DNA from 2 places in the Phenylobacterium sp. genome. Region 2 is predicted to be linked to the other one. Evidence: predicted binding sites of a transcription regulator. Region 2 holds the regulator's gene; the other holds the start of a gene.
What was found. Region 2 encodes HrcA, which represses chaperone genes, less so after heat shock. Its sites were predicted from a motif close to GTTAGCANTCNNNNNNNNNGANTGCTAAC; they were not measured.
Positions count from the first base shown of each region.

Region 1: a site for HrcA is predicted at 5,869-5,897, ahead of groES (co-chaperone GroES). Genes of this name have one in related genera too.

Region 1 is NZ_OZ260078.1:3,049,265-3,065,001, forward strand. Features, by position in the region: gene ACQ66R_RS14910 (monovalent cation:proton antiporter-2 (CPA2) family protein) at 1-954, opposite strand, end outside; gene ACQ66R_RS14915 (CoA transferase subunit A) at 1,062-1,772, shown strand; gene ACQ66R_RS14920 (3-oxoacid CoA-transferase subunit B) at 1,772-2,425, shown strand; gene pelA (pectate lyase) at 2,432-3,616, opposite strand; gene groL (chaperonin GroEL) at 3,800-5,449, opposite strand; gene groES (co-chaperone GroES) at 5,512-5,799, opposite strand; gene ACQ66R_RS14940 (class I SAM-dependent methyltransferase) at 6,019-7,230, shown strand; gene ACQ66R_RS14945 (hypothetical protein) at 7,325-7,729, shown strand; gene ACQ66R_RS14950 (hypothetical protein) at 7,828-8,235, shown strand; gene ACQ66R_RS14955 (peptidoglycan-binding domain-containing protein) at 8,408-9,190, opposite strand; gene ACQ66R_RS14960 (acyl-CoA dehydrogenase family protein) at 9,348-10,694, shown strand; gene ACQ66R_RS14965 (tannase/feruloyl esterase family alpha/beta hydrolase) at 10,904-12,361, shown strand; gene ACQ66R_RS14970 (TSUP family transporter) at 12,595-13,347, shown strand; gene ACQ66R_RS14975 (GNAT family N-acetyltransferase) at 13,588-14,169, shown strand; gene ACQ66R_RS14980 (SDR family NAD(P)-dependent oxidoreductase) at 14,343-15,254, opposite strand; gene ACQ66R_RS14985 (DUF6265 family protein) at 15,350-15,737, opposite strand, start outside.
Region 2 is NZ_OZ260078.1:2,532,918-2,548,654, forward strand. Features, by position in the region: gene mutS (DNA mismatch repair protein MutS) at 1-167, opposite strand, end outside; gene ACQ66R_RS12260 (N-acetyltransferase family protein) at 402-956, shown strand; gene ACQ66R_RS12265 (ABC transporter ATP-binding protein) at 964-1,908, opposite strand; gene ACQ66R_RS12270 (zinc-finger domain-containing protein) at 2,002-2,292, shown strand; gene dnaN (DNA polymerase III subunit beta) at 2,455-3,573, opposite strand; gene ACQ66R_RS12280 (PEPxxWA-CTERM sorting domain-containing protein) at 3,754-4,476, opposite strand; gene grpE (nucleotide exchange factor GrpE) at 4,597-5,187, opposite strand; gene hrcA (heat-inducible transcriptional repressor HrcA) at 5,195-6,220, opposite strand; gene rph (ribonuclease PH) at 6,371-7,087, shown strand; gene ACQ66R_RS12300 (helix-turn-helix domain-containing protein) at 7,604-7,840, opposite strand; gene ACQ66R_RS12305 (DUF2975 domain-containing protein) at 7,854-8,381, opposite strand; gene ACQ66R_RS12310 (hypothetical protein) at 8,506-8,712, opposite strand; gene rdgB (RdgB/HAM1 family non-canonical purine NTP pyrophosphatase) at 8,802-9,401, shown strand; gene hemW (radical SAM family heme chaperone HemW) at 9,544-10,704, shown strand; gene rsmI (16S rRNA (cytidine(1402)-2'-O)-methyltransferase) at 10,828-11,712, shown strand; gene ACQ66R_RS12330 (YraN family protein) at 11,709-12,080, shown strand; gene ACQ66R_RS12335 (transglutaminase family protein) at 12,189-13,004, shown strand; gene gshB (glutathione synthase) at 13,077-14,024, shown strand; gene ACQ66R_RS12345 (YifB family Mg chelatase-like AAA ATPase) at 14,159-15,706, shown strand; gene ACQ66R_RS12350 (hypothetical protein) at 15,646-15,737, opposite strand, start outside.

The DNA.
Region 1 (15,737 bases), 520 kb from region 2:
GGCGACCATCAGCCCCAAAGTCAGCGAGATCACCAGCACCGGCTGAGCGGCCACGAGGCCCAGGTTCAGGCCCGCGCCCACGGTGATGAAGAACAGGCCCAGCAGCAGGCCGCGGAACGGCTCGATGTCGGTCTCGAGCTCGCGCCGGAACTCGCTCTCGGCCAGCACCACGCCGGCCAGGAAAGCGCCCAGCGCCGGCGAGAGCCCGACCAGCTCCATCAGGGCCGCGACGCCCACCACCAGCAGCAGGGCCGAAGCCGTGAAGATCTCGCGCAGGCGCGCCGCGGCGATGAAACGGAAGATCGGTCGCGTCAGATAGCGGCCGCCCACCACTACGCCAGCCACGGCGGCGAACGTGGCCACAATGCGCACCCACTCAGGCTGTCCAGTCAGGATGCTGTGGCCGTGCCCGGCGGCGGCTTCGACCCCGCCCGGGCTGGCGGCCAGAAGCGGCAGAAGGGCGAACAGTGGGATGACCGCCAGGTCCTGGAACAGCAGAACGCCGAACGCGGCCTGGCCCACGGGGCCTTGCCGCAGGCCCTTCTCCTCCAGGTTCTGCAGCACGATGGCCGTGGACGACAGCGACAGGATCAGACCCACGGCCAGCGCCACGCGCCAGTCGGCGCCCAGGATCAGGGCGATGGCGCCTACAACCGCGGCGCTTGCCAGCATCTGCGCGGCGCCCAGACCGAAGATCGAGGTGCGCATTTCCCACAGCAGCGCCGGCCTCACCTCCAGTCCGATCAGGAACAGCAGGATCACCACGCCGAACTCGGCGAAGGCCATCACGTCGGCCTGGTCGCCCACGAGGGACAGCGCGAAGGGGCCCACGAGCACGCCGGCGATCAGGTAGCCGAGGACGGAACCCAGCCCCAGGCGCTTGGCGATGGGAACGGAGACGACGCCGGCCGCCAGATAGACCAGGGCCTGGATGAGGAGGGAGTCTGCGGTCATTGCGGGATCACCATCCCCTGATCCGGGGGTGTGACTACAATATCATCAATCGATGAATTTTTTGACCGACCCTTCCGGACCACCGTTTTGCGGCGTATCAGACGGGTATGGCTGACAAGGTTCGCAAAGACGCGGTCGAGGCGCTGCAAGGGCAGCTGTTCGACGGCATGACCATCATGGCGGGCGGCTTCGGGCTGTGCGGCATTCCCGAAACCCTGATCGCGGCGATCCGCCAGTCGGGCGTCAAGGACCTGACGGTTGTCTCGAACAACTGCGGCGTCGACGACTTCGGCCTGGGCGTGCTGCTGGCCGGCGGCCAGATCCGCAAGATGATCAGCTCCTACGTCGGCGAGAACAAGCTGTTCGCCGAGCTCTATCTGTCGGGCAAGCTCGAGCTGGAGTTCAATCCGCAGGGCACCCTGGCCGAGCGCATCCGGGCCGGCGGCGCGGGCATCCCCGCTTTCTTCACCAAGACCGGCGTCGGCACGCTGGTGGCCCAAGGCAAGGAAGTCCGCGAGTTCGACGGCGAGCTCTATGTGATGGAGCGCGGCCTCACCGCCGACCTCTCGATCGTGAAGGCCTGGAAGGGCGACCAGGAAGGCAACCTCGTCTACCGGATGACCGCGCGGAACTTCAATCCGATGATGGCGACCGCCGGCAAGGTCTGCGTGGCCGAGGTCGAGAAGATCGTCACCACCGGCACGCTCGACCCCGACAACATCCACACGCCCGGCATCTTCGTCGACCGCATCGTCGAAGGGGTGCACGAGAAGCGCATCGAGCAGCGCACGACCCGCAAGCTTGAGGGAGCCGTCTAATGGCCTGGACTCGGGACCAGATCGCCGCCCGCGCGGCTCAGGAGCTGCGCGACGGCTTCTACGTGAACCTCGGCATCGGCATCCCGACGCTGGTGGCCAACTACATTCCCGCAGGCATGAGCGTGACGCTGCAGAGCGAGAACGGAATGCTGGGCATGGGCCCCTTCCCGCTCGAGGGGCAGGAGGACGCCGACCTCATCAACGCCGGCAAGCAGACGATCACCGCCCTGCCGTCGAGCAGCTACTTTTCCAGCGCCGACAGCTTCGCGATGATCCGCGGCGGCCACATCGACCTCAGCATCCTGGGAGCCATGCAGGTGGCCGAGAACGGCGACCTCGCCAACTGGATGGTCCCGGGCAAGATGGTGAAGGGCATGGGCGGCGCCATGGACCTGGTGGCGGGCGTGAAGCGTGTCGTCGTGGTCATGGAGCACACCGAGAAGACCGGCGCGCCCAAGCTGCTCAAGGCCTGCACCCTGCCGCTCACCGGCCAGGGCGTCGTCGACCTGGTGGTCACCGAGCTGGGCGTGTTCGACGTCAGCCGGGGCAAGTCGCCTCTGACCCTCCTGGAGCTGGCGCCGGGCGTGACCGTTGACGAGATCAAGGCCAAGACCGGCGCGGAGTTCCGGGTGGCCGAGACGGTGGCCGGCTAGACCGGGCTATCGGCCGTAGGCCTTCAACACGTTCGCAGGCGCGGTGGTGAACCAGGCATAGCCATTGCGGCGCTCGGCGCTCAGGTCGTGGACATCGTCATGGATGGTGCGGTCGCGGTCGCCGAAGATCGGGCGGCCGGTGGCGAGGTCATAGTAGCGGGCCCATAGCGGCGGTGCGCCGGGCTGGTCGACCAGGCGGCGGGCCTCGCCGGGGGCCGGCGTCGGCCAGGCCTTGTCGGCAATCGCCGCGCTCTTCAGCCAGGCTATGCCGCCGCTCACAGCGCGGGCCACCTCATTTGGCGGGGTGGGGAAGGCCTTGATCAGATACGCCAGGATGCCGGCGCTTTCGGCGCTGGCCAATGCCGCGGGCTCGAAGTTGCGGGCGCCGACGGGCGCCAGTGTGACCGCGTCGGCCTGCTGCGGCCAGCCGGTGGGGCGGCCGTCCTTCACGACCTGCGCCTTGAGGACGGCTGCGAGGCCGCGCCGCCATGCGATATCGGCCTCGGCGCGCAGGGCGGGCGCTGTGAAGCCGTAGTCACCCTGGCCCTTGGCGATGTCGCTCAGGAGGCTGAGCGCAGCCACCATGGCATCGTCGTTGAACGTCACCGCGTCGTGGTAGCCGCCGACCAGAGGCCAGACCTGGGGCCAGCCGCCGTTGGGATACTGCGCCGCCAGAAGCCAACGGACGCCGCGCTCGAAGCTGTCGCGATAGGACGCCTCGCCGCCGGCGGTGATGACGCGCGCCAGGAAGCGGAGTTCGGTGACGGTGGCGTCGTTGTCGAGCGTGCCGACGTAGTCCTTCTCCGCGGAGAACGGCTGGCCCGGCTGGCGGACGGCGCCGTTGCGGGGCGAATTCTTGCCCCATCCGCCGGCGGGACTCTGGAAGCTGACGATCACGTCGGCGATGTGGCGGGCCTCGGGTGTGGCGTACCAGGTGGCGGACTTGTTCAGCGGCATCGAGGCCGCGGCGTCGCCGGAGGTCGGGGGCAGGCCGTTGGTGGTCTCGGCGGCGTTCAGGCGGCGTGCCGCCTCGGAGCGGTCGAGATAGTCGGACCAAGTGGCGCGTTCGCCCGCAGGGATGTCGGCGAGGCGCTCGCGGGTGAGCGGCGGGGCCGGGGTCATCTGGCCGACGACGGCAGCCTGGGCCGACGTGGCGAGCAGGAGGGCGGCTGCGACGGCAGGGCGGATCATAGGCGACAGCTTGCACCGCCAAAGTCGCCGCTACCTAGCTGAGAGCGCCATCCTGCAAGGCGCGGTAGCATCGCCCACAAAGAAAAAGGGCGGGACCCTGCGGTCCCGCCCTCCGGTCTCTTCCCGGCTCGGCCTACGCGGCTTGCGCCGCTCCGTTGGCCGGGATGACAGCTTTCAAGGCGACTAGAAGTCCATGTCGCCCATGCCGCCCATGCCGCCGCCGGGCATGCCGCCCGCGCCGCCGCCGCCCTTCTTGGGGGCTTCGACGATGGCCGCTTCGGTGGTGATCAGCAGGCCGGCGACCGAGGCCGCATCCTGCAGCGCCGTACGGACGACCTTCGCGGGGTCGATCACGCCGGCCTTCACCAGGTCGACGTACTCTTCGGTCTGGGCGTTGAAGCCGAAGGTGGCCGAGCTGTTCTCGAGCACCTTGCCGACCACGATCGAGCCTTCGACGCCGGCGTTTTCGGCGATCTGGCGGATCGGAGCCTGCAGCGCGCGGCGCACGATGGCGACGCCGGCTTCCTGGTCGTCGTTGTCACCCTTGAAGCCGTCCAGAACCTTGGAGGCCTTCAGCAGGGCGACGCCGCCGCCGGGGACGATGCCTTCTTCCACGGCCGCGCGGGTCGCGTTCAGGGCGTCGTCGACGCGGTCCTTCTTTTCCTTCACTTCGACTTCGGTCGAGCCGCCGACGCGGATCACCGCGACGCCGCCGGCCAGCTTGGCCAGACGCTCTTGCAGCTTTTCCTTGTCGTAGTCCGAGGTGGTGGTCTCGATCTGGGCCTTGATCTGCGCGATGCGGGCCGAGATGTCGGCCTTGTCGCCCGTGCCGTCGACGATGGTGGTGTCGTCCTTGGTGATCGTGACCTTCTTGGCCTTGCCCAGCATGTCGAGCGTGACCGACTCGAGCTTGATGCCCAGGTCTTCGCTGATCAGCTGGCCGCCGGTCAGGGTGGCGATGTCTTCCAGCATGGCCTTGCGGCGGTCGCCGAAGCCCGGAGCCTTGACGGCCGCGACGCGCAGGCCGCCGCGCAGCTTGTTGACCACGAGGGTCGCCAGCGCTTCGCCTTCGACGTCTTCAGCGATGATCAGGAGCGGACGGCCCGACTGGACCACGGCTTCCAGCACCGGCAGCAGCGGCTGCAGCGAGGAGAGCTTCTTTTCGAAGAGCAGGATGAGCGGCTCTTCGAGGTCGGCCTCCATCTTCTCGGCGTTGGTGATGAAGTAGGGCGACAGGTAGCCGCGGTCGAACTGCATGCCTTCGACGACGTCGAGTTCGGTCTCGGCGGTCTTGGCTTCCTCGACGGTGATGACACCCTCGTTGCCGACCTTGGCCATGGCCTTGGCGATCATCTCGCCGACTTCCGAGTCGCCGTTGGCCGAGATGGTGCCGACCTGGGCGATTTCCGAGTTGTCCGAGACCTTCTTGGCGTTGCCCTTGATCTCTTCGATGACCTTGGCGACCGCCTTGTCGACGCCGCGCTTCAGGTCCATCGGGTTCATGCCGGCGGCGACCGACTTCAGGCCTTCGACGACGATGGCCTGGGCCAGGACCGTGGCGGTCGTGGTGCCGTCACCGGCCTTGTCGTTGGTCTTGGAGGCGACTTCGCGGATGAGCTGGGCGCCCAGGTTCTCGAACTTGTCGGCCAGTTCGATTTCCTTGGCGACGGACACGCCGTCCTTGGTCGAACGCGGGGCGCCGAACGACTTCTCGATGACCACGTTGCGGCCCTTGGGGCCCAGGGTCACCTTCACGGCGTTGGCGAGGGTGTTGACGCCGCGCAGCATGCGGTCGCGCGCGTCGGAGGCGAAATAGACGTCTTTGGCAGCCATGGCTGATTCTCTTTCCTAGATTGTTGGGGGAAGCGGCCCGGTCGCGGGCCCTCGAGGTCGCCTTAGGAGACGACGCCCAGGATGTCGCTTTCCTTCATGATGAGCAGGTCCTGGCCATCGAGCTTGACCTCGGTGCCCGACCACTTGCCGAACAGGATGCGGTCGCCGGCCTTGACGTCCAGAGGCTGGACCTTGCCGGAGTCGTCACGGGCGCCGGGGCCGGTGGCGATCACTTCGCCTTCCTGCGGCTTTTCCTTCGCGGTGTCGGGGATGATGATCCCGCCCTTGGTCTTTTCTTCTTCCTCGACGCGCTTGACGAGGACGCGATCTCCCAGGGGACGAAACGCCATAGTTCTTCTCTCTCTATTCCGTTCGAGACGGTTCAAAATGCGGTGACGCGGGCCCGGGGGGACGTGGCTGTTAGCAGTCCCAACCCCTGAGTGCCAACGTCGTGCGGGAGTTAGGAACCGGTGCGGCTTGAGTCAAGCGACGTCGCGCATCCAATGCGAGCGGTGGCTTGGAATTCGCGCAGACGATCCTACTGTCGGTCGAAAATAGGAGGGGGCGCCATGGGTCTGCAGTCGGTTCTCAAGGGTCTGGTGCGCGAAGGCGACCTGACGATCAAGCTGCCGGGCGGCGCCGAACTGAAGCTGGGCGACGGGTCGGGCCCGCCGCTGGTGGCGCGCGTGACCACGGCGGCCTGGGCGGCGCGGATCGCGGCCAAGCCGGGCCTGGGCGTGGGCGAGGCCTACATGGATGGCGGCCTGGTGCTGGAGCAGGGCGACATTGACGCGTTCATCGACCTGATCGGCGCCAACGCCAAGAACAAGACCAAGAAACGCGGGCCCTTCCGCCGCTGGCTGCGCAAGACGCTGCGCGAGGCCAACGACCGGGTAGCCGCGCGCAAGAACGTCGCCCACCACTACGACCTCTCGTACGACCTCTACCGGCGGTTCCTCGACGAGGACATGCAGTACAGCTGCGCCTATTTCGAGCGGCCCGACATGACGCTGGAAGAAGCCCAGCTGGCCAAGAAGCGGCACATCGCGGCCAAGCTCGCCCTGGAACCCGGCATGAGCGTGGTCGAGATCGGCTGCGGCTGGGGCGGCCTGGCGCTGCAGCTGGTCGAGGACGCCGATGTCGAGGTCGACGCCATCACCCTGTCGGTCGAGCAGCTGAAGGTGGCCAAGGAACGGGCCGAGGCGAAGGGGCTGGCGCACAAGGCGCGGTTCTCGCTCACCGACTACCGCGACCTGAAGGGGACGTACGACCGGGTGATGTCGATCGCCATGTTCGAGGCGGTGGGGCGGCCGAACTACCAGGAGTATTTCGACGGCGTGGCGCGGCTGATGAAGGACGACGGGGTCGCCCTGGTCCACTCGATCGGGCGGCCAGAGACCGGCGTCACCAACGCCTGGATCGACAAGTACATCTTCCCGGGCGGCTACTCGCCCGCCCTGTCCGAAGTGTTGCCGGCCATCGAGCGGGCGGGCCTGATCGTCACCGACATCGAGATCCTGCGCCTGCACTACGCCGAGACCATCCGGCACTGGCGCGACCGTTTCCGCGCGGCCCGGCCCGACATCGTCGAGCTGTATGACGAACGCTTCTGCCGGATGTTCGAGTTCTATCTGGGCATCGCGGAACAGAGCTTCCGGGCGCGCCGGCAGTTCATCTTCCAGATCCAGCTGGCCAAGCGCGTCGACGTGCTGCCCATCACCCGCGACTACATCGGCGAGACCGAGCGGGGCTATGCGAAGGCCAGGCGGAAGGCGGCTTAGGCGTTGTGCCGCGCCTGAAATGTGTGGAGGCGCCCAAAAACCGCCGCTAGGGTCGCGCCCAAGAAACTCGAACGACTGTTTGGAGAGACACGCTATGCGCCGCGCCCTCGCGCTTGCCGCCACCCTGAGCCTCGTCGCCGGCGCCGCCTCGGCCGAGACCTGGACGAAGTTCCACACGATGGAGAACGGCGCCAGCGTCTCGTTCGACAGCGACTACACCTACAAGGACAAGCAGAGCGGCCGCATTGTTGTGATGCAGGCGCTGTCCAAGGGCACGCTGGGTCCGTCCGCGCCCGGCAAGGCCGACAGCGTCGGCAGCGTTGCGGCCTATGACTGCGGCAAGAAGAACGTGATCCCGATGGCGAGCTACCGGCCGAACCAGGCGCTCGACATCAAGGCGACGTGGCGCTCCGACACGCCGAAGAAGGCCGAGGGCGCCGACAACGAAGCCTTGCTGGCGGCGGTCTGCCCGCACGCCGACCATGTGCCGGTGAAGTAGGCCGGCCACGAGGCGGCGGGCCTTACCTCCCGCGTAATCGACCGGCGGCCGCTACTGCGAAATCCTTGGGCCATCGACAAGCCCAAGGAGCTTCCCTCATGACCGCCGTTCGTTCGACCTTCCTGCGTTTCGTCATCGGCGCCGACGCCGCGGCTTGCGGACTGATGGGCGCGGCCTTCGCGTTTGACGCCGGCTTTCTCGCACAGCCGCTGGGGCTTTCACTCGCCTTCATGCAGCCGGTCGGCCTCTTCCTGCTGGTCTACGCCGCAGGGCTGGTCGTCATGGCGCTTCGGCCCACGCTGCCGCGCCCTGCGGTCTGGGCTCTGGTGGCGTTCAACGCGCTCTGGGCTATCGAGAGCATCGCGATCATGGCGCTGGGCTGGGTCCAGCCGACCCAGCTGGGCGTGGCCTTCGTGGCCGTCCAGGCCGTCTCCGCCCTGATCGTCGGTGACCTGCAGTACCTCGTTCTGCGCCGGGCCAAGAAGCGCCAAGCTGCGGTCGCCTGACGCGCGAGTCGTGGCCCGGCCTGAGAGGCTGCATCCGGGCGTGTCGCGCAGCGCGCGACCCGGGGACCCTCTGCGCTTTGAGCGTGAGGAGGGGATCCCGGTCGCCGCCGCGATCCTCCCAAACGAGCCTGATGGCTACCCCGGTCTGACAACAAGGCCCGGCCGCGGCGAGCTACCAGACGATGAAGTCCTTGTTCCGATAGTTCCGCGCGCGGGCGCAGGCCTCGTAGCCGTCAGGCGAGCCCTCGTCGTTGGTGTTGCCTTCGAGGGTCTGGAACGCAGCGGGTCCGGCGCCGGCCACAATGCCCACATGGGTCCAGTCCGTCGCCGTCGCCCGCACGAGGAAGAAGCTGCCGGGCGGTATCGTCTTCGCGGGGGGCGTGTTGGCGCCGCCGCCGGCCACGAACCTGTTCGCCGCTTTCGCGCGGTCCGCGAGCGTGTCGCAACTCGCAGACGATGCGATCGCGGGCGCGACGCCATGGATGGCGGCGGCCTGTTCCATCGCCGTGCAGGTGAAGCCGGCGCACCATCTCGCGGGCGTGCCATCCCAGCCCAGATAGGCTCGCACCCAGGGGCCACGGTTGTCGCCCCCGGCTTCGCGAGGATGCTGCGCGACGTGCTGGGCCGCCACCGCATTGATCGTCGATGAGAGCGTCGCGCCGGGCGCGATCGGAGCCACGGCCTTGACCAACGGCTCGACGAGGTGGTCCCAGGTTGTGTTGTCGACGGCGCCCGTGACAGCAATACCGACCTGGGCCTGGAAGGAGCGAACCTGAAGCTCGGTCACCGGACCGAAGTCGCTATCGATCGCGAGTGCGCAGTCGTGGAGCGTCAGCCACTCCTGTACTCGCTTGACCTTCAGACCTGTGGCCCCCGTCGCGATGGCTCCAGGGAACGTGAGTTCGCTGCGGATGCGTGTGGGTGTGTACGAGCCCGCTACGAGGAGCTGAACCATGCGGGAAGTCCTCCCTGTTTGAGCTGCCTGCAAGAGATGATCGTCGTGCGCCAAGATGCGCGCGAAGGATGTGGCGAAACGCACACTCCCGAAGATTAAACGCTTGTTTGAAAATCGCCTTTGCGGCAAGACTGGCGGCAACGATAGGGAGCGACCCATGACCATGACCGCCGATCGGCCCGCAATGGCTGCCGCCAGGGCTCAATCCAGCTTCGGCCTGAGCCCGCAGGACGACCTCAACGACCTGCGCATGTCGGACAAGGCGCTGCCGCTCTACAACGCGGTGAAGGCCTTCATCAAAGACGTGTGCGAGCCGGCGTCTGAAGAGTGGCATCGCCTGGGCGAAGGCCGCCCCGACGTGTGGCAGTACGCCCCCGGCCAGCTGGAAGTGCTGGAAGCCGCCAAGGAGAAGGCCAAGGCCGCGGGCCTCTGGAACTTCTTCCTGCCGAACGCCGAGACCGGCGAAGGTCTGTCGAACCTCGACTACGCCTACATCGCCGTCGAGCTGGGCAAGGTGCGCCTCGCTTCCGAGATCATGAACTGCGCCGCGCCCGACACCGGCAACATGGAAGTGCTGGAGCGCGTCGGCACGCCCGAGCAGAAGAAGCAGTGGCTGGAGCCCCTGCTGGAAGGCAAGATCCGCTCGGCCTACTGCATGACCGAGCTGAACACCGCCAGCTCGGACGCCAAGAACATCGACACCCGCGCCGTGCGCGTGGGCGACGAGTACGTCATCACCGGCGAGAAGCACTACATCTCGGGCGCCGGCAGCCCGCGCTGCAAGGTGATGATCTGCATGGTCAAGACGGGCGGCGAGAACGACCCGCCGCACCTTCAGCAGTCGCAGATCCTGGTGCCGCTGCCCACGCCGGGCGTCGAGATCGTCCAGGGCCAGCAGGTGTTCGGCGACCCCGACGCGCCGCACGGCCACATGCACATCCGATTCAACGGCGCTCGCGTGCCGGCCTCGAACATGCTGCTGGGCGAAGGCCGCGGCTTCGAGATCAGCCAGCTGCGCCTCGGCCCCGGCCGAATCCACCACTGCATGCGCGCGATCGGCTCGGCGGAAAAGGCGCTGGACCTGATGGTCACGCGCGGCATGACCCGCACGGCGTTCGGCAAGCCGATCATCCAGCTGGGCGGCAACATCGAGCGCGTCAGCCGCGCCCGCATCGAGATCGAGGCCATGCGCCTGATGGTCCTGAAGGCGGCCAAGGCGATGGACGTGCTGGGCAACCGCGAAGCCCGCGTCTGGATCCACATGGTCAAGGCGATGGTGCCGGAAAAGGTCTGCCAGATCATCGACCAGGCGATCCAGATGCACGGCGCTCTGGGCGTCTCGCAGCACACCCCGCTGGCCCGCATGTACGCCAACACCCGCACGCTGCGCATCGCCGACGGCCCGGACGAAGTCCACCACATGGTGGTGGGCCGCAACGAGCTGCAGCAGTACCGCGAACAGCCCGACGACGGCGGCGCCTCGGCGGCGGTGTTCCGCAACTAGTCACCGCATCAAGCGACTAGATTGGAGCCTCCGCGCAAGCGGGGGCTCTTTTCGTTTGGAAACCACGGGTTTCACGGATTTTCAGGGATGGCGAACCGCCTCATCCGCGCAATCCGTGAAATCCCTGGTTCGTCCAATTGGCGCTTCGCGGCTTTCGGCGCCTGTGGTGAAGTCCTTCCCAAAGAAGAACCGGTTTGGGGGAGGACGCGATGAAGGGCTTGCTGTTTGCGGTGGGGGCCGCGTTGGCGCTGATGGGGCCGGGTCTGGCGAAGGCCGAGACCGCCTGCGCCGATCTGAAGGCCACGAAGCTCGCGAACGCCGAGGTGACGGCGGCGGCCACGGAGAGCCAGGGCGGCGCCGACTACTGCCGGTTGTCGGTCACGAGCCGGCCCACCAGCGACTCCGAAATCGGCATTGAGGTGTGGATCCCGGTCGGGGCGGCTTGGAACGGCAAGTTCGTGCAACTGGGCAACGGCGGGTTCGCGGGCTCGATCAACTCGGCCTACCTCAAGCGGATCGCGGCCCAGGGCTATGCGGTCGCCGGCACAGACAACGGCCACCGGGCCGGCGGCACCGACGCCTCGTGGGCGCTGGGACATCGCGAGAAGATCGTCGACTACGGCTGGCGCTCGTTGAAGGAGACGACCGAGGCGGCCAAGGCGCTGATCGCCGCGCAGAAGGCCGGCGGGCCCAAGCAGTCGTACTTCGTGGGCTGTTCGGACGGTGGGCGCGAGGCCCTGATGGAGGCCCAGCGGTATCCAGCCGACTTCGACGGCATCGTCGCCGGCGCGCCGGCCAACTACATGAGCCTGCTGTTCGGCAACGCGGCGGGCCAGCAGCAGGCGCTGGCCCGGCCGGGGGCCTATCTCGACAAGGCCGCCCTGGAGACGCTCCAGGCCGGCGCGCTGAAGGACTGCGGAGGCGAAAGCTTCATCCGCGATCCCCTGTCATGCCGGTTCGATCCCAGGACCCTGATCTGCAAGCCCGGCCAGAACAGCGGCTGCCTGACGCCCGCGCAGGCCACCGCGGCGGCCGAGATCTACCGCGGTCGCAAGGACCCGCGGACCGGCCGGGTGCCGCTGCCGGGCGTCAGCCCGGGCGCCGAGGCGCTGGGGGGCGGTTGGCAGGCGTGGATCACGGGGGTCAGCCAGCCGGGCATTGTGAACGCGGCCGGCTACCAGTTCGGCTCGAACGCCTTCAAGTACTTCGCCTTCCAGGACCCCAAGTTCGACTTCCTGAAGATGGACCTGGGCGCCGAGTTCGACCGCGCGAAAGCGATCATGAGCCCGATGATCGACTCGGACAGCGCCGACCTGTCGGCGTTCAAGAAGCGCGGTGGAAAGCTGATCCAGTATCACGGGTGGAACGACCCCGCGATCCCGGCCCGGTCTTCGATCCTCTATTCTGAGGACCTGCGCCGCACGATGGGCGACGTCTCCAGCTTCTACCGGCTCTACATGGTGCCCGGCATGCTCCACTGCTCGGGCGGGAACAGCCCGACCAACGTCGACTGGATCGCCGCCCTCGACGCCTGGGTCGTCGGCGGCCAGGCGCCCGCCGCCGTCACGGCGACCGGGGCCGGCGGGGCCAGCCAGCTGCTCTGCCCGCATCCCGGCGTGGCGCGGCGCGAGGGCGACGGCTGGGCGTGCAAGGCGGCGAAGCGGTAGCTTTGATCGGCGCGGCGCGGTAGCGCCGCGTCCGGCTTCAGTGTAATCGAACGCCGCTTTGCCAACGGCAGAACCCCATACCTCGCCCGGCTGCGGCCGCGGCGCACACTCCGGCGCTCGCCTCGACAGGCTTGCAGCACCGGCTCCGTCCCGCGCGCGACGCGCAGCTGGCCAGCGACCGGAGGCGGCCTGTGACCGCCTTCCGGGGTTGGTCGCAACTCCGGAGGACTTCCATGACTCTTCTCGCAGCCGTCTTCGTGGTCTGCATGGCCTTCGTGACGGCCACGCTCTCGGGCGTGTTCGGCATGGCGGGCGGCCTGGTGTTGATGGGGGCGCTGGCTCTCGTCCTGCCCGTTCAGGCGGCGTTCGTTAGCCACGGCATACTTCAGCTGGTCGCCAACGGCTGGCGCTCGATCCTGCATCGCAAGCACGTCCGGTGGGACATCGTCGGCTGGTATGCGCTGGCCTCGCTGATCGCCGGCCTGATCGTGGCGGGCCTGAGCTTCACGCCGTCCAAGCCGCTGCTGTTCCTGCTGCTGGGCCTGGTGCCGTTCCTGACCTGGCTGCCGCAGCGCTGGATCAACCTCGATGCGGCCAGACCCCCGCAGGCGTTCCTGTCAGGGCTGACCGTGACAGGCCTGAACCTCACGGCCGGCGTGGCGGGGCCCCTGCTCGACATCTTTTTCGTGCGCACCGAGCTGACGCGCCACGCCATCGTGGCCACCAAGGCCGCGACGCAGGTGTTCACACACCTCGCCAAGATCCTGGTCTATGGCGCGCCGCTGGTGACCGGGGTGGCGATCGGCATGCCGCCGCTCTGGGTCTTTGCGATCGCGATCCCGCTGTCGATGGCGGGGACCTACGTGGGCGGCTTGATCCTGGACCGGATGAGCGACGTGAACTTCAAGCGCTGGACCCGCTGGATCGTGACCGCCGTGGGCGTCAGCTACCTCATCCGCGCGGCGCAGCTGTTCGCCGCGGGCTAAAAAAATCGCCGGGCCTTTGGGGGCCCGGCGGAAGTTCTTAGGGAGGAAACGCCCAGGAATGGGCACACCGTCAGGTATGTCTCTTCCCGAGCTCTGCAAGAGCAGGGTCGAACTTTTTTCCGGACCCGGCGAAAAGCGCTGCCTCTGCGGTTAAGTGGACTGCCGTATCGTGAAGAAGTGGCCGTTTCTGCTGGACCATTTGCCGACTAGAGCACCCGTGACAGTCGACGGGAGGGGCGTATGCAACTGGAAACCAAGGTCCTGGAGAACCGCTTCGTGCGGATGGAGCCGTTGGCCGAGCGCCACAAGGAAGACCTGCGCGCCGCCTGCGATGCCGATCCGGCCACCTGGAACGATCTCTACATCGTCTCGATGCTGGGCGCGGGATTCGATCTGGGTTGGGCGATGTTTCTGAACGCGCCGGACCCCAGGAACAAGGCCTTCGCCGTGGTGGTCGACGGCGTGTGCCGGGGCATGAGCAGCTTTCTCGACGTCGACAACGCCCACAACACTGTCGAGATCGGCTTCACTTACTACGATCCGGCGGTCCGTGGCGGGGTCGTCAACCCTTCGGCCAAGCGGCTGATGATGGCGCACGCCTTCGAAAGCGGCGCCCAACGGGTGCAATACAGGGTCGATGCGATCAACGCACGGAGCCGCGCCGCCGTGCTGAAGCTGGGGGCGGTGCAGGAGGGTATCCTGCGTAACGACAAGGTCACCTGGACCGGGCGAATCCGCTCGACCGTGGTGTTCTCGATCCTGGCCGACGAGTGGCCGGCGGTGCGTGACCGGCTGGATCAGCGCATCGCGGCGTTCGGCTGAACACCCACGCCCCAACGACGACCGTCATCCCGCGACGTGTTCGCGGGATCCATGGTTCAGCCAATTCCGCGCTCGACGGCAGGCCGCCCCCGCGGCCTGCTCCCACGGCATCGCGGCCGAGGGATGGATCCCGCGGACCAGCCGCGGGATGACGACAAATGGAGGATCGCGCTCTACGCCGGAGCCCTCGCCGCCGGCTTCACCAGCGTGATGCTCTCGACGCGCCGTGACTCCGGCGTCGGGAAGAAGACCTTCTCGGCGTTCTTCGCCACCTCCTCGGCGGTGTAGGGCCGGCCAGGCTGGAAGCCCTCGGTCTCCAGCATCTTGATCTCGCGCACGCCGCGCGACGAGACGCCCAGGATCTTCCCCGAGTGGTCGGCGGCCAGGTCCGAGACCATGAACAGCACGCCGGGGGCTACGTTCTCGGGCAGGCTCAGCGGATCGGGCTCCTGACCGATGCGACCGGGCAGGTCGGACGTCATGCGGGTGTAGGCGCCGGGCGCCAGGCCCATGACACGGATGTTGTACTTGCGCCCCTCAATCGCCATCACCCGGACCATGCCGTAGATGCCGGCCTTGGCCGCGCCGTAGTTGGTCTGGCCGAAGTTGCCGTAGAGGCCCGAGGTGGACGAGGTGAGCACCATCGAGCCGCCGCCATTGGCCTTCATCCAGTTCCAGACCGGCAGGGCGCAGCAATAGGTGCCCTTGAGGTGCACCTTCACCACCTTGTCCCAGTCCTCTTCCGAGGTGTTGGAGAAGGTCTTGTCGCGCAGGATGCCCGCGTTGCAGACCAGGATGTCGACCTTGCCGAAGGCGTCCAGCGCGGTCTTCAGGATGTTCTCGCCGCCCTGGATCGTGGACACGTCGTCGCCGTTGGCCACGGCCCGGCCGCCGGCGGCCTTGATGTCGGCGACCACCTTGTCGGCCATGGCGCTGGCGCCGCTGCCCGACCCGTCGCGCGCGCCGCCCAGATCGTTGACGACCACGGCCGCGCCTTCCTGCGCGAACAGCTTGGCGTAGGCCTCACCCAGCCCGCCGCCAGCCCCGGTGATGATCGCAACCTTCCCGTCGAGCAGTCCCGCCATGACGTCCTCCCATACCGTTGTTTGGAAGCATCATCGGACTTCAGACGGCCCACGCGCAAGTGCGGATGCTCCCCTACGGGGAAGATCTCGACGGGTCATTTCACCCGCGTATAGCGCCAGTCTTCGGCCTCCACCTTGCCCCCGACCGTCCCCTCGATCCGTCCGCAGAGCTGCTCGCCGCAACGCCGGAAGATCACCCGCTGGGGAAAGTCGTGGGCCTTGTTCTCGAAGGTCGCCTCGCCGTCCTTGCCGGGCAGGAGGACGAACGGCGTCGGCGGCTGGCCGGGCAGGATGGCGGTGAAGGTGACGCCGGCCGGCTCCGCGCTGATCCGATAGTAGGAGACGAAGGGCTTCCTCCCCGGCGTATTGGTCTGGCCAGCGCCGGCCATCACCCCGCCGACGGGCGCGAGCCAGGTCTCGCGGGTGATGACGCCGTCCTTCTCCTGCCTCCAGCTGCCGGCCATCCACGTGAGCTTCGCCACC
Region 2 (15,737 bases):
AGGGTGGCGGCGGCCTTCTGCGCATCCTCGAAGAACAGCTCGTAGAAGTCGCCCATGCGGAAGAACACCAGCGCGTCGGGCTGGCGCGCCTTGGCCTCGAAGTACTGGGCCATCACCGGCGTGGCGCCGGCGGCGTCGGGCGTGGGGGCGGAGACCTGGGCGTTCATCGGGCTGTTGAGTGTCATTCGATTCGACAGGGTCAGCGCCCCCTCCACCACTTCGTGGTCCCCCTCCCCCGCAAGCGGGTGAGGAACTGGAGCGACAAGTTCCTCCCCCATGCCAATGGGGGAGGGGGACCACGAAGTGGTGGAGGGGGCGCTGCTCGCGCCACGAGGCTAGAGGACGCCACCGAGTCCCGCACCCCCTTGAACCGCGCCGTGCGAGGCCCAAGCTGTGGATAGATGGCTTACGGCAGCGTTGATTCGCGTTTCGTGGTCTTCCCCGCCGGCCCGGCGGACGCCGAGGCGCTGGCGCTTGTTCACGTCACATCCTGGCGCGAGACCTACCGGGGCCTGCTCCCGGACGCCTACCTGGCCCGGATGTCGGAAACCGCCCACGCCCGCCGTTTCGGCCAGCAGCTGCTGCGGCCGGGCCCGGACGACGTCACCCTGGCGGCGGCCGACCGCTGGGGCATCGTGGGCTATGCTCAGGGCGGGCCGTCGCGCCGGGGCGTGCCGGGCGAGGCCGAGATCGCCACGCTGTACCTGGTTCGCGCCGCGCAGGGCCGCGGTCTGGGCGGGCGCCTGTTGCGGGATGCGGCCCGGGCGCTGGCCGAGCATGGCGCCAGGTCGCTGGTGATCTCGGTGCTGCGCGACAACGCGCCGGCCCGGCGGTTCTACGAACACCTGGGCGGCGAGGCCGAACCCGTCAGACTGGAGCCCGGACCCGCCGGCGGCATGCTGCACGAGGTGGCCTATCGCTGGCCGGATATCCGGACGCTTTCCGACCCGCCCTGAGGTCCGGCTACGCCTGTTCCGCCGCGTAGGTGAGGCTGACGAACACGTCCTCGAGGTCGGGGTCCTCGGTCGAGATGTCCTTGATGTGCAGGCCCGCGGCGCGGATCGCGGCCAGCACCTGTTCGACGCTGGACTGGCCGGTGCGGTAGCTGACCGAGAAGCCGCCGGCCTTGATGAGCTTGGTTTCGAAGCCGGGCAGCGCGGGGGCCTCGGTCACCGGCTCTTCCGGGGTGACCAGCACATGGCGCATGTCCATCCGGCGCAGCAGCGTGGTGGTGGGCTCGCAGGCCACCACCTGGCCGCGGTTGACGATGGCGATCTGGTCGCAGAGCTCCTGCGCCTCTTCCAGGTAGTGGGTGGTGAGCACGATGGTCACGCCCTTGCGGTTCAGCTCCAGCACGTAGTTCCACAGCTGCTTGCGCAGCTCGACGTCGACCCCGGCGGTGGGCTCGTCGAGGATCAGGACGGGCGGATTGTGGACCATGGCCTTGGCCACCATCAGGCGGCGCTTCATGCCGCCCGACAGCTGGCGGACGTAGGCGTTGGCCTTGTCGCCCAGGCCCAGAGCGTTCAGCAGCTCGTCGGACCGGCGCTCGGATTTCGGCACCGCGTACATGCCGGCGGCGACCTCCAGCGACTCCTTCGGCGTGAAGAAGGGGTCGGCGGCGATCTCCTGCGGGACGACGCCGATGGCGGCGCGGGCGTCCCTGGGGTGCGTGTCGATGTCGCGGCCCCAGATCTTCACCTCGCCGCTGGTCTTCTGGCAGAGGCCCGACAGGATGTTGATGAAGGTCGACTTCCCCGCGCCGTTCGGGCCCAGCAGGCCGAAGATCGACCCTCGGGGAATGGCCAGATCGATGCCGCGCAACGCCTTCATCTCGGGCGTGGTCTTGGTGGCGGCGTAGGTCTTGGTCAGGCCCTTGGCCTCGATGGCGAATTCGGGGAGATCCATGGGGTCCTGTCGTTGACGCGCCGAGCCGTGCTCGCATACCTAGGGCCACGCTGGCGGTGAGCCAAGCGACCTCCACCAAGGTAGTGACGATCCATGGCCCGCAAAGCCGCTGCTCCGAAGTCCAAGCCCGAACCGGCGCCCGCCAAGCCGGCGCTGATCGCCGATGCGAATCCGCCCGAGGTGATCACGGTGCGCAGCCACCGCGTGGCCTGCGACGGGATCGGCGGCGCGCTGGGCCATCCGCGCGTGTACCTGGAGATGGGCGGCGCCGATTTCGTCGAATGCCCCTACTGCGATCGCCGCTTCGTGCTGGCGCACGGGTCCGAGGGCAAGGAAGACGAACACCTGGCGCCGGGCGTCTACGAAGGCTCCGGCGGGCACTGAAGCCTGCGCCGCTCGACCTTCCCTCCCTTGATGGGGAGGGACCGCTCGCCGGAGGCGAGCAGGGTGAGGACGTGTGGGCCAGAGTGCGGAGTCGGAGCTTGATCGCGACTCGCTCACCCTGACCGCTTCGCGGTCTGTTCCTCCCCATCAAGGGAGGGAAAATCAGACTCTGAGCGGCATCAGGATGTACTGGACGTCCGCGTCGCTGGGGTCGAGGACCAGGGCCGGGTCGTTGGGGCCGCCGAAGCGGAGCTCCATCGAGCCACCCGAGATCTGGTCGGTGATGTCCAGCAGGTAGCGGGCGTTGAACGACAGTTCGAAGGGCTCGCCGTCGTAGTCGATCTCGAGCTCTTCCACCGCCTGGCCGGCTTCCATGTTGCGGACGGTCAGGACGACGCGGCCGCTCTCGATGGCCATGCGCACGCTGCGGCTCTTCTCGGCCGAGATGGTGGCGACGCGGTCAACGGCCTGGGCGAACAGCTTGGCATCGACCATGACCGTACGGTTGTTGTCCTTGGGGATGACGCGCGCGTAGTCGGGGAAGTTGCCGTCGATGACCTTCGAGGTCAGGGCGGCGCCGTTCATCTCCAGCCGCACCTTCTGGGCGCTGATCTGCAGGGCGACGTTCTCGCCGGCGTCGTCCAGCAGGCGGCGCATCTCGCCGATGGTCTTGCGGGGCACGATCACGCCGGGCGCGCCGGCCGAGCCCTCGGGCGCCGGCATGTCGGCCAGGGCCAGCCGCGAGCCGTCGGTGGCCACCGCGCGCAGGCGCGGGCTGCCGTCGACGATCACCGTGTGCACGTAGAGGCCGTTCAAATAGTAGCGCGTCTCTTCGGCCGAGATGGCGAAGCGGGTCTTGTCGATCAGGCGGATCAGGTCGTTCACGTCGACGTCGACCGAGCCTGAGAACCCTTCGGAGGACATCACCGGGAAGTCGCCGGCCGGCAGGACCGGCAGGTTGAAGCGCGAGCGGCCGGCGGCCACCGTCAGACGCGGATCCTCGCCGGTGAACGACAGGCTGACGTCCGCGCCCTCGGGCAGCTTGCGGACGATCTCGTAGAGCGTATGGGCCGGGGCCGTGATCTGGCCGGGCTGGTCCACCTGGGCCAGGGCCTCGTCGATGATCTCGAGGTCGAGGTCGGTCGCCGAGAACGTCAGCCGGTCGCGGTCGGCCGACAACAGCACGTTCGACAGGATCGGGATGGTGTTGCGGCGTTCGACGGCGCTTTGCACATGGCCAAGCGCGCGGAGCAGTGCGGCGCGTTCGATCGTCAGCTTCATTTCGGTCCCGGCTCACCAATCGCGCCCGGTCGAATCAGCTCGATCCGCGCACGCCCCGAAGGGAGGGGACTGCGGACATTAGCGATTTCGCGAGGCTGGGAAAGAGGATGGCCGCCCTACTCACAGCAAAACGCCCCGCTGGGACCAGCGAGGCGCTTTACCGCGACATCGGAGCGTTCATCAGGCCGCGGCTGCGCGCGCTCCACGACGCCGCATCATGGCGCCGGCGGCGCCGAAGCCCAGGATCAGCAGCGCCCACGTCGAAGGCTCGGGCACGCCGCCCGCCATCGGCAGGGTGGCGGTGACCTTCAGGTTGTCGACGCCCCAGCTTTCGTCGGCGCCGCCCTGCCAGCCCGCGCCGCCGGCCCGGAAACCCAGTGTGAAGGTGGAGGCCGTGTGGGCGAAGGACAGCCCGCCCACGCCGGACATGTCGACGACCCGGTCGTTCCAGCCGCTGTAGATGAAGTTCGACAGGTGGGTCTGGGCGCCCCCGGCGAAGTCGTTCGTCGAGCCCGAAGCGTTGTTCGCCGTGAGCTTCGCGAACAGCGCGCCGTCCAGGTAGATCTCCAGATAGTCGGGCGCGAGGCCGCCATCGATGCTGTCCCAGGAGTCCAGGAAGACCAGGGTGAAGTCCACGTCCAGGGACGTGTGGGCCGGCAGGTTCGACAAGGTGAAGATCGTCAGATCGGTCGAGCCGTTCTGCAGGAACCGGCCGGTGAGACCGCCGTAGTCGGCGCCGCCCACGTCGAACGCGCCGCTCGGACCGGTGATCGTCGCGACGACGCCCGAGCCCATGCTCGAGGTGTTGAAATCGTTCTGATAGACCACGGCCGTCGCGGCCACGGCCGACCCGGCGGTCGCGGTCAGCAGCGCGGCGGCCATGGCGGTTGCAAGCTTACGCATCACAGAGGTTCCCCAAAACGGCTCGGCGGCCGTGCACAACGAAGGCGACCCGCGGGCGGGTCGCCTTGCGAGGTACTGTTCGGGGAAAAGGACGGCCTCCCCCGAAAGGGGGCCTGATCGTCAGGCGCGGGTATCGAGGCTTCCGCCCGCGTCGGCGCCGGACTCTCCAGGATAGCCGTCGGGCTTCGCAGCGGGGCTCGCGCCCTTGGCCGCGACCACCACCATGGCCGGACGAACCAGCCGGCCCAGCAGTTCGTAGCCGGCCTGCAGCGTCTGAATGACGCCGCCCGGCTCCACGCCGTCGCCGGCGGGCTGTTCCATCATCGCCTGGTGCTTGTGGGGATCGAACTTCTCGCCCTTGGGCGGGAGGATCTTCTTGAGGCCGTTCTTGTCGAACGCCGACTGCAGTTCCTTGGACGTCATCTCGACGCCCACGACGAAGTTCTTCACGGCGCCTTCGCCCTCGGGGGCGGCGGCCAGGGCGCGGTCGAAGGTGTCGGCCACGCCCAGCAGGTCGCGGGCGAACTTGGTGATCGCATAGGCGCGCGCGTCGTTCATCTCGCGCTCGGCTCTGCGCTTGGTGTTCTCGGCCTCGGCGGCGTAGCGGAGCACCTGCTCCTTCAGCGCCTTGATCTCGGCGGCCATCGCTTCGACATCGGCGCCGGCGTCGTCACCAGCTTCGAGATCGGCAGGCGTCAGTTCCTCGGACATCAGACCTTCAGCTCTTCATCACCTGGCCAAGCACCCGGGCGGTGTAGTCCACCAACGGGATGATCCTGGCATAGTTCAATCGCGCGGGCCCGATCACGCCGATCGCGCCCACCACCTTTTGGGCGCCCGTCATATAGGGCGCCGCGATCACAGCGGAACCCGAAAGCGAAAAGAGTCGCGTTTCGGCGCCGATGAAGATGCGCACCCCCTGGCCGTCGCGCACGCCGTCCAGCAGCTGGATCAGCTGTTCCTTCTGCTCCAGGTCCTCGAACAGCGAGCGGACCCGCTCCAGGTCTTCCAGCGCGTCGCGGTCTTCCAGCAGGTTGGCGCGGCCGCGGACGATCAGGGCGCGGTCCTCGGCCTCGCCGCCGCCCCAGGCGGCCAGGCCGTCCTCGACCAGCCGGGCGGCGGTGACGTCCAGCTCCTGCCGGGCGCGGTCGAGCTCGAGGCGGAGGTCCGCCTTTGCCTCGGCCAGCGTCTTGCCGCGCAGGCGGGCGTTCAGGAAGTTGGACGCCTCGGTGAGCGCCGAGGGCGTCACGCCTTCGGGCAGGCGGATCAGGCGGTTCTCCACCGTGCCGTCGTCGAAGACCATGATCGCCAGGGTCCGGTCGCCCGAGAGCGGCACGAACTCCACGTGCGTCACGCCGGCGTCGCGCATGGGCGTGACGACCACCCCCGCCCCGCCCGCGAGACCCGACAGGATCGCCGAGGCCTCGTTCAGCGCGTCCTCGTAGTTGCGGCCGTGGGCCAGCAGGCGCGCCTCGATGTTGCGCCGTTCCTCCTCACCGACGTCGCCCACCTCCATCAGCCCGTCGACGAACAGGCGCAGGCCCGCATGGGTCGGCCGGCGGCCGGCGCTGACGTGCGGCGCGCCCAGCAGGCCCAGGTGCGTCAGGTCCTGCATGGTGTTGCGGATCGAGGCCGGCGACAGCGAGACGCCCCCCTTCGACAGGGTGCGCGAGCCCACCGGCTCGCCCGTCTCCAGATAGCTCTCGACGATGCGCCGGAAGATGTCGCGGGCACGGGCGTCCATGTCGGTCAGACTGGGCCCGACGGAAAACGGCGATGGTGTCACAGGGTGCGGCAGGGTTGGCCCATGGACTGTCTACTCCCGATCTAGGATAAGCGCGGCCCGTGGCGGCGCAAGATCGCGCCCCCAAGACAACGCCTGAAAGCCAGCCCCATGCGACCCTCCGAACGCGCCCCCGACCTTCTGCGCCCCATCGTCCTGGAGACGGCGGTGACGCGCTATGCCGAGGGCTCGTGCCTGATCTCGGCCGGCCACACCAAGGTGCTGGTGACCGCCAGCCTGGAGGAGGGCGTCCCCGGCTTCCTGCGCGGCAAGGGCCAGGGCTGGGTCACCGCCGAGTACGGCATGCTGCCCCGCGCCACCCACACGCGCGGCCGGCGCGAGGCCGCGGCGGGCAAGCAGAGCGGCCGCACCCAGGAGATCCAGCGCCTCATCGGCCGCTCAATGCGGGCGATCATCGACCTGAAGGCGCTGGGCGAGCGGCAGATCACCATCGACTGCGACGTCCTGCAGGCGGATGGCGGAACCCGCACGGCGTCGATCACCGGCGCGTGGGTCGCCCTGCGGCTGGCGACGAAGTACCTGCTGGACGAGGGCGTGATCGCCACCGACCCGATCCTCGACCAGGTGGCGGCGGTGAGCTGCGGGATCTTCAACGGCACGCCGGTGCTGGATCTCGACTACGAGGAGGATTCGAACGCCGAGGCCGACGCCAACTTCGTGCTCACCGGCAAGGGCGATATCGTCGAGGTCCAGGCCACCGGCGAGAAGCGCGGCTTCAGCCAGGGCGAGTTCGACGCGCTGTTCTCCCTGGCCCGCAAGGGCATCGGCGAGCTGTGCGAGATGCAGCGGACGGCGACGGGGGCGTAGCGCGCCTCCCTCCCTTGATGGGGAGGGACAGGCCGCGCCAGCGGCCAGGGTGAGGGAGTGTCGATCCTCCCCACCCTCTGAGCCCTGGCCCCGACTCCCTCACCCTGATCGCCTTTGGCGATCTGTCCCTCCCCACGAGGGGGAGGGGAGAAACGAAAACGGCGCCGCCCCTCGCGGGGTCGGCGCCGTGAACGTCCGTGAACCTGCGGCCTGCTTTCGCGGAACCGCGGTTACGGCGCGTAACTCAGAAGAACACGTTGAAGCGCATTGCCTGCGGGGGCATGCGCTCGAGTTCGCGCGCCAGCGGGGCGAACATCGCGTCCAGGAACTTTTCGATCAGGGCGATCATATCGAACCCTCCATTGTGCAGTGCAACTTGGAGGCGGAGATAGGGGTTCGTCTCGGGAATGACAAGGATTTCCCGGCCCGATGAATAAATCTGCGCTGCAATGCCGCATGTACGCTGCCGCAGCGCAGCATGCAGAGGGGGCGGCTGACGCCCCGTTGAGGGCGATTCTATCCCTCGTCCTCTTCGAAGCTGTCGTCGGGCCCGGGCTCGTAGACCAGAAGGTCGCCCGGCTGGCAGTCCAGCTCACGGCAGAGGGCCGACAGGGTCGAGAAGCGGACGGCGCGGGCCTTGCCGGTCTTGAGGATCGACAGGTTGGCGATGGTCACGCCGACGCGGTCCGCCAGCTCGGTCAGCGACATGCGCCGCTCGAGCAGCACCCGGTCGAGGCTAACGCGGATCGGCATCTGACGAGGGCCCCTAGATCGTAAGCTCGGCTTCGCGGCGCAGGCGGGCGCCTTCGCGGAACACTTCCGCGAGCACGAAGACCACAAGGACGGAGAACCAGGCGGTGAGGCCCATGCTGGGCTGGTTGCGCTCGACGCCGGGCAGCAGCGTGCCCACGGCCCAGACCGCGTAACGGCCCAGCTCCAGGCCGGCCAGCATCAGGCCGATCAGGCGAAGGCGGGCCACATTGTCGGGATGGAAGGGGTCGCCCGCGGTCAGCGTCGTGAAGATGCGGCGCAGCGAGCCCACGATGACGAGGATGCCGGCGAGGTAGAGCGCCGCGGCTGCGAGTCCGGCGGTCAGGACGGGACCGCGCTCCAGCAGCTCGGCGGCTTCGCCGTTGAATTTGACGCCCGTGAGAAGGTCGGGATTGAAGCTCAGCAGCAGCGCCGCGAGCGTGATCAGGGAGAGGACGGCGACGCCGATCCAGAGGGCCGCAAAAACCACATCGAGGATGATCTTCAGGAAGCTCGAAACCGAGCCCGGACCCAAGGCGCGCATGTCTCTGGTAGCTCCCCCTTGTTGGCTTCGTCGTGATCCGCCGCGGCGGCTGGTGGTCGTTCAGACCGGGGCCAGCGCCAGGGCGGATCGTTCGACGAACCTCATTGCTCTCGTGCTTCGGAGCTTAGAGGAAGGCGGCTTGGGCGACGATGCTCAGGATCGGCGCGGCGGCCAGGAGAACGATGAAGCTCATCGCGGTGCGGTCGAGGACGTTCATGGCGTTGGCGAACATTTGGTAGCTCCGTTTCGTTTGCTGCGCTGCGGCAGCGGGGTGGGTGAAGCGCTGGGCTTCGATGTGATTATCAATACGCCCGCATCGTTTCTCGATCACGTGAATATCGATTAACAATGTTAAACTTTCGCAATGCAGCGAACCGCGCGCGGCGGTAGGTTTCGCCCGCGAAGACACGGAGCGTGCGCATGAGCCTGAAGCTGGAACCGGGGACCCGCCTGGTCGTGGCGACCCACAACCCGGGCAAGGCGCGCGAACTGGCCGAGATTCTTGAGGGCCGTTTCCGGCTGGTGGCGGCGGGCGAGCTGGGGCTGCCCGAGCCCGAGGAGACCGAGCAGACGTTCCAGGGCAACGCCCTGCTGAAGGCGCGCGCCGCCGCCGAAGCCTCGGGCCTGATCGCGCTGGCCGACGACTCCGGCTTGTCGGTCAAGGCGCTGGACGGCGCGCCCGGCATCTATTCCGCCCGTTGGGCCGGGCCGTCGAAGGACTTCGGCCTGGCCATGAAGAAGGTCGAGGAGCGGCTGGAGGAGGTGGGCGCCGAGGACTTCGCCGCCTGGTTCACCTCGTCGCTGGCGGTGGCCTGGCCGGGCGGCCCGGCCGTGGTGGTCGAGGGCCGGGTCGACGGCGTGCTCACCTTCCCGCCGCGCGGCGACAAGGGCTTCGGCTACGACCCCATCTTCATTCCGGAGGGCTTCACCCAAACGTTCGGCGAGATGGAGCCGGCCGCGAAGGACGGCATGAGCCACCGCGCCCGGGCCTTCGTGAAGCTGAAAGCGGCGCTGCTGTGATGACCGCTTGCCCTCTCCTCACCCGTAGGGGGAGGGGGACCACGCGCAGCGTGGTGGAGGGGGCTTCGCATCAGACTCCGTGGGCGGGGCGTTCCCCCTCCACCGCCTTCGGCGGTCCCCCTCCCCCTACGGGTGAGGAGGGATGAGCGCGGCTCCGCCCCCGCTGGGCGTCTATGTCCACTGGCCGTACTGCGCGCGGATCTGCCCCTACTGCGACTTCAACGTCTTCAAGGCGCGGGGACGTGAGGCCGAGGCGGCCGGGCTGGCCCGCGCCATCGTGGGCGACCTGGAGGCCCAGCGCGCGATCACCGGCCCGCGCGAGCTGGTGTCGGTGTTCTTTGGCGGCGGCACGCCGTCGCTGATGGAGCCCGCCTGGGTCGCCGAGATCCTCGCGGCGGCAAGGCGGCTCTGGACGCCGGCGGCCGATCTCGAAGTCAGCCTGGAGGCCAACCCCACCGACGCCGAGACCGACCGGTTCGCGGGCCTGGCCGACGCCGGCGTGAACCGCCTGTCGCTGGGGCTGCAGGCGCTGGACGACGCGGCGCTGAAATTCCTGGGGCGCAATCACGACGCCGCCGAGGGCCGCCGGGCAGCCGAGACCGCGGCGCGGCTGTTTCCCCGCCTGTCGCTGGACCTGATCTACGCCCTGCCCGACCAGACGCCGCGGGCCTGGGCCGACGAGCTGAGGGCCGCCGTCGCCCTCGGCGCCGAGCACATCTCGCCTTACCAGCTGACCATCGAGGAGGGCACCGCCTTCGACCGCGCGGTGCGGCGGGGGCTGTTCGCCCCGCCCCGCGATGAAGCGGGCGCGGACCTCTACGACACGACCCAGGCGGTGCTGGAGGCCGAGGGGTTCGAGGCCTACGAGGTCTCGAACCATGCCCGCGGCGAGGCGGCCCGCTCGCGGCACAATCTCGTCTACTGGACGGGGGTCGACTACGTGGGCGCAGGGCCCGGCGCCCACGGGCGGATCACGGTCGAGGGTGCGCGCGTGGCGACAGAGGCCGCGGACCGGCCGGCCGACTACATCGCCCGGGTGAACGCGAGCGGGACCGGGTTCGCCGGGCGTGAGACGCTGACGCCGGTCCAGGCGGCCGAGGAGCGCCTGCTGAGCGGGCTGCGGATTGGCGAGGGCGTAGCGTTCGGCGAGGTCGCCGCGCTGGCCTTGTCGCCCGACACGCCGGTGGTTCGGCGGCTGGTCGAGATGGGCCTGCTGGCCCGCGACCCCGAGCGCCTTCGAGCGACGACGCACGGGCGGCGGCTGCTGAACGCCGTGACCTCGGAGTTGGTGCTCGGGGCCTGAGCCAGCCCCCCCGGGGGCGGCCCGTAGGGTCTCGCCTCGCGGCAGACTCATCGCCCGATGGCGGTTGCGCGTCACGTGTGCAGGCTTGCGTTTGGAGGGGGGACAGGAGAACCCTCCCCGCCCATGGCCCGCGCCCTGCCCCCACCGATCCTCGACGACGCCCCGCTCGCGCCCGGGCTCTATGTGGTGGCGACGCCCATCGGGAACCTGCGCGACATCACCCTGCGCGCGCTGGACGTGCTGAAGCAGGTCGACCTGGTGCTGGCCGAGGACACCCGGGTGACGGGCAAGCTGCTGCAGGCGTTCGGGCTCAAGGCTGCGCTGGAGCGCCACGACGAGCACGCCGCCGAGCGCGCGCGGCCCAAGGCCATGGCGCTGCTGGAGCGCGGCGGCCGGGTGGCGCTGGTGAGCGATGCCGGCACGCCGCTGATCTCGGACCCCGGCTATAGGCTCGTGCGCGAGGCCGCGGCGGCCGGCCACAACGTGGTCCCGATTCCCGGCGCCTCGGCGTTGCTGGCGGGGCTGTCGGCGGCGGGGCTGCCGACCGACCGGTTCCTGTTCGTGGGCTTCCCCCCGCCCAAGAGCGCGGCGCGGCGGACGTTCCTGACCGAGTTCGCCGGGGTGCGCGCCACGCTGGTGTTCTTCGAGGGCGGCTCGCGCCTGGCCGACACCCTGGCCGACATGGCCGCCGTGCTGGGCCCCGACCGCGAGGCGGTGGTCGCCCGCGAGATCACCAAGCTCTACGAGACCTTCTACCGCGGCCCGCTGGGCACGCTGGCGGCGGACCCCAAGCTGGACGCGCCCAAGGGCGAGATCGTGATCCTGGTGGCCCCGGGCCGCGAAACCGAGGCCACCGCCGCCGACGCCGACACGGCGCTGCGCGACGCGCTGGCCCGCCTGAAGCCGGCCGACGCCGCCGCCGAGGTGGCCAAGGCGCTGGGCCTGCCCCGCCGCGATCTCTACCGCCGGGCCCTTGAACTCAAGGACCTTGGGGAGCTGAAGCCGTGAACGTACGCGTCGCCCGTGGCGGCGCGGCGCGGCGATCCGGCCGCCGCGCCGAGGTGGTGGCGGCGGCCTGGCTGATGGCCAAGGGCTATCGAATCCTGGGGTTCCGGCTGAAGACGCCGCAGGCGGAAATCGACGTGCTGGCGAAACGCGGCGACGTCCTGGCGGTTGTAGAGGTGAAGAGCCGCACGAGCCTGGAGGTGGCGCTGGACACCGTGACCTTCGACCAGCGCGACCGCCTCCGCCGCGCCGGGGCGCAGCTGGCCGCGAACCGGCCCGGGCTTTCCCGCTGCGCGGTGCGTCTTGACCTGATGGCGCTCGCGCCCGGCAAGCTTCCCCGGCATATTCCCGACGCCTGGAAGGGCGCCTAGGGTTGCGGTTCGCCGCAACCCGAACTCTTGGAAAGGTTGACCATTCGTCGTTCTCAGCCTGAAACCGACCACAGGCGACGAATGGTCGGGGGAATGCACGGGACCCTTATGGACCGCGACGAGGCCGAAACCATCCTTTCTGAGGCCGGGGGCGCGCCGGAGGGCGAGTTCCCCCTGCTGGAGGCCGCCATCGCGTGCGCGATCCACGAGGACCCCGCGCGCGACCCGGTGCTGGTGCGCGAGGCCGCCGCCATCGGCGTCGAGCGGCTGGCCGAGCGGCTGAAGCGGGAAAGCCCCGAGGAAGCGATCGCCGAGACCATCGCCGGCGACTTAGGGATGAGCGGCGACCTGTTCACGCTGGAAGACCCCGACAACGCCGACGTGATCGCCGTGGCGACCCGCAAGAAGGGCCTGGCTGTGACCCTCGGCGTCTTCTACCTGCACGCCGCGCGCAAGTGCGGGCTGACGGTGCAGGGCGTGGACTTCCCGGGCCACTTCCTGCTGCGCATCGAGACCGAGGAAGGGCCGCTGGCCCTGGACCCGTTCTCCGAAGGCCGCGTGGTGTTGCCGTCCGAACTGACCCGGCGCGCCCTGCACGCCGGCCTGACCCCGAACGTCGCGGATCGCCTGGACCGGCTGATGGCGCCGGTGAGCGACCGGGCGGTGCTGCTGCGCCTGCAGAACATCATCTTCGCCAACGCCAGCGCCCACGGCGACTTCGCCCGCGCCGAGCGGGCGGCCCTGCGCCGCGCCCTCCTCGACCCCGCCGACCACCGGCCGTGGCTGGACGTGGCGTCCGCCCGCGAGGGCCAGGGGGCGCTGGCCGGGGCGCTGGAGGCATTGCAGCGCGCCACCGCCCTCGACGGCGGCGCGGCGCTGGCGGCGCGGGCGCAGCGCGAACGGGTGAGACTGCGGCTGAACTGATCGGTTCGAGAACTGGCGCTTGCCCCGACGACCGCCTATGTCGGCTGAGCTTCATCGCCCGAGGAAATCCACATGTCCCTGAAGGTCGCCGTCCAAATGGATCCCATCGAGGGCATCAATATCGAGGGCGACACCACCTTCCTGATGATGGAGTCGGCGCAGGCGCGAGGGCATTCGCTGTTCGTCTATCTGACCGACACCCTGGCCATGGAAGATGGCCGCGTGTTCGTGCGCGGCCGCGACATCACCGTGCAGCGGGTGGCGGGCGACCACTTCCGGGCCGGGCCCATGCGGCGCGCGGAACTGACCGAGTTCGACGTGATCCAGATGCGCCAGGATCCGCCGTTCGACATGCATTACATCGACGCCACCTTCTTCCTGGAGAAGGTGCACCCCAAGGTGCTGGTGGTGAACAATCCGTCCGAGGTGCGCAGCGCGCCCGAGAAGCTGTTCGTCACCCAGTTCCCCGGCCTGCAGCCGCCCACGATGATCACCTGGGACCGCGAGGCGATCCGCGACTTCCGCGCGCGTCACGGGGATATCGTGCTGAAGCCGCTGAACGGCCGCGGCGGCTCGGGCGTGACCCGGCACCTGAAGGACGATCCCAACCTGGACTCGCTGCTGGAGATCCACGCCGAGCTGGGGCGCGAGCCGGTGATCGTGCAGAAGTTCCTGCCGTCGGTGACCAAGGGCGACAAGCGCATCCTGCTGGTCGACGGCGAGCCGGTGGGCGCCATCAACCGCGTGCCGGCCAAGGGCCAGATCCGCTCGAACCTGGCGGTGGGCGGCGAGGCCCAGCCGGTGGAGTTGACCGCTCGCGACCGAGAGATCTGCGCCACCATCGGCCCCGAGCTGAAAAAGCGCGGCCTGATCTTCGTCGGAATCGACGTGATCGGCGATTACCTGACCGAGATCAACGTCACCTCGCCGACCGGCGCCGTGGCCCTGAAGCGCTTCACCGGAATCGATGCCACGGACGTGATGTGGGGCCGGATTGAAGCCCTGCGGGCAAACGCTTAGGTTGTTGTCGAAGAGACGCACCGAAGTCACGGAAACGTCTCACCTTCTCTCTAGGTTCCGTTTTTGTTCTTGATCTGAGCCGGACTGTATGCTCGGTTGTGGATAACTTTCGAGCGACTACAAGGGGTTGAGGCATGGCGGCGCGGGTGGTGACCCTGGCGTTCGATGGCGTGAACGCCGTGCGCGTCGATGTCCAGGTGCAGTTCACCATGGGCGACTCGAAATTCTTCATCGTCGGCATGGGCGACAAGGCCGTTCAGGAGAGCCGCGAGCGGGTGCGCGGCGCGTTCCAGGGCATGGGTCTGGCGCTGCCGTCACGGCGCATCATCGCCAACCTGGCGCCGGCCGACCTGCCCAAGGAGGGCAGCCACTACGACCTGCCGATCGCGCTGGCGATCATGGCCGCCATGGGGATCATCCCGCCCGACGCGCTGGAGGGCTGGGCGGCCGTCGGCGAGCTGGCCCTGGACGCGCGGATCACGGCTGTCGCGGGCGCTCTGCCCGCCGCGGTGGCCGCGGGCGGCATGGATCTGGGACTGATCTGTCCCGAGGCCTGCGGGCCCGAGGCGGCCTGGGCGGGCGAGACGCGGGTGCTGGCGGCGCCGTCGCTGGTGGCGCTGGTGAACCACTTCCGCGGGACCCAGGTGCTCTCGGCCCCCAAGCCTGGCGACATGCTGGACGCCGAGCGCGTCCCCGACCTGCGCGACGTGAAAGGTCAGGAGAACGCCAAGCGGGCGCTGGAGATCGCCGCGGCCGGCGGCCACAACCTCAGCTTCATCGGCCCGCCGGGATCGGGCAAGTCGATGATGGCCGCGCGCCTGCCCGGCCTCTTGCCCCCGCTGACGCCGGCCGAGCTGCTCGAGACCTCGATGGTGCATTCGGTGGCCGGCCTGATCGCCAAGGGCCAGCTCAGCCGCGCCCGGCCGTTCCGCAGCCCCCACCACTCGGCCAGCATGGCCGCCCTAACCGGCGGCGGCCACCGCGCCAAGCCGGGCGAGGTCAGCCTCGCGCACAACGGCGTGCTGTTCCTGGACGAGCTGCCCGAGTTCGGGGCCCAGGCGCTGGACAGTCTGCGCCAGCCGCTGGAGACCGGCGAGGTGGTGGTGGCGCGCGCCAACGCCCACGTCCGCTATCCGGCCCGCTTCCAGCTGGTGGCGGCCATGAACCCGTGCCGCTGCGGCCACGGCGGGCCGGGGCGCGGTGCGTGCGGCCGGGCCCCGCGCTGCCAGACCGACTACCAGGGCAAGATCTCGGGGCCGCTGATGGACCGCATCGACCTGCAGGTCGAGGTGCCGCCCGTGACCGCCGCCGACCTCGCCCTGCCCGCCCCCGCCGAAGGCACGGCCGAGGCCTCGGCCCGGGTGCTGGCCGCCCGCACGTTGCAGCTGGACCGCTCGAAGGGGCGCGAAGGCCCGCCGGTGCTGAACGCCCAGGCCGAGGGCGACTTCCTGGAGGCGATCGTCGACCTGGACCCGCCGGCCCGCGCCCTGCTGGCGCGGGCGGCGGAGGCGGGCGGCCTGTCGGCCCGCGGCTGGACCCGCACCCTGCGCCTGGCGCGCACCATCGCCGACCTCGAAGGCTCGGGCCCGGTGCGTCGCGTGCACGTGGCCGAGGCGCTGATCTACCGCCGCATCGCCCCGGCCATGGCCGGCGGCGGCTCCAGCGCGTCTATCTCGGCGTAGCGGCGGGGTGACGTGATGGCGCCGTAGCCAA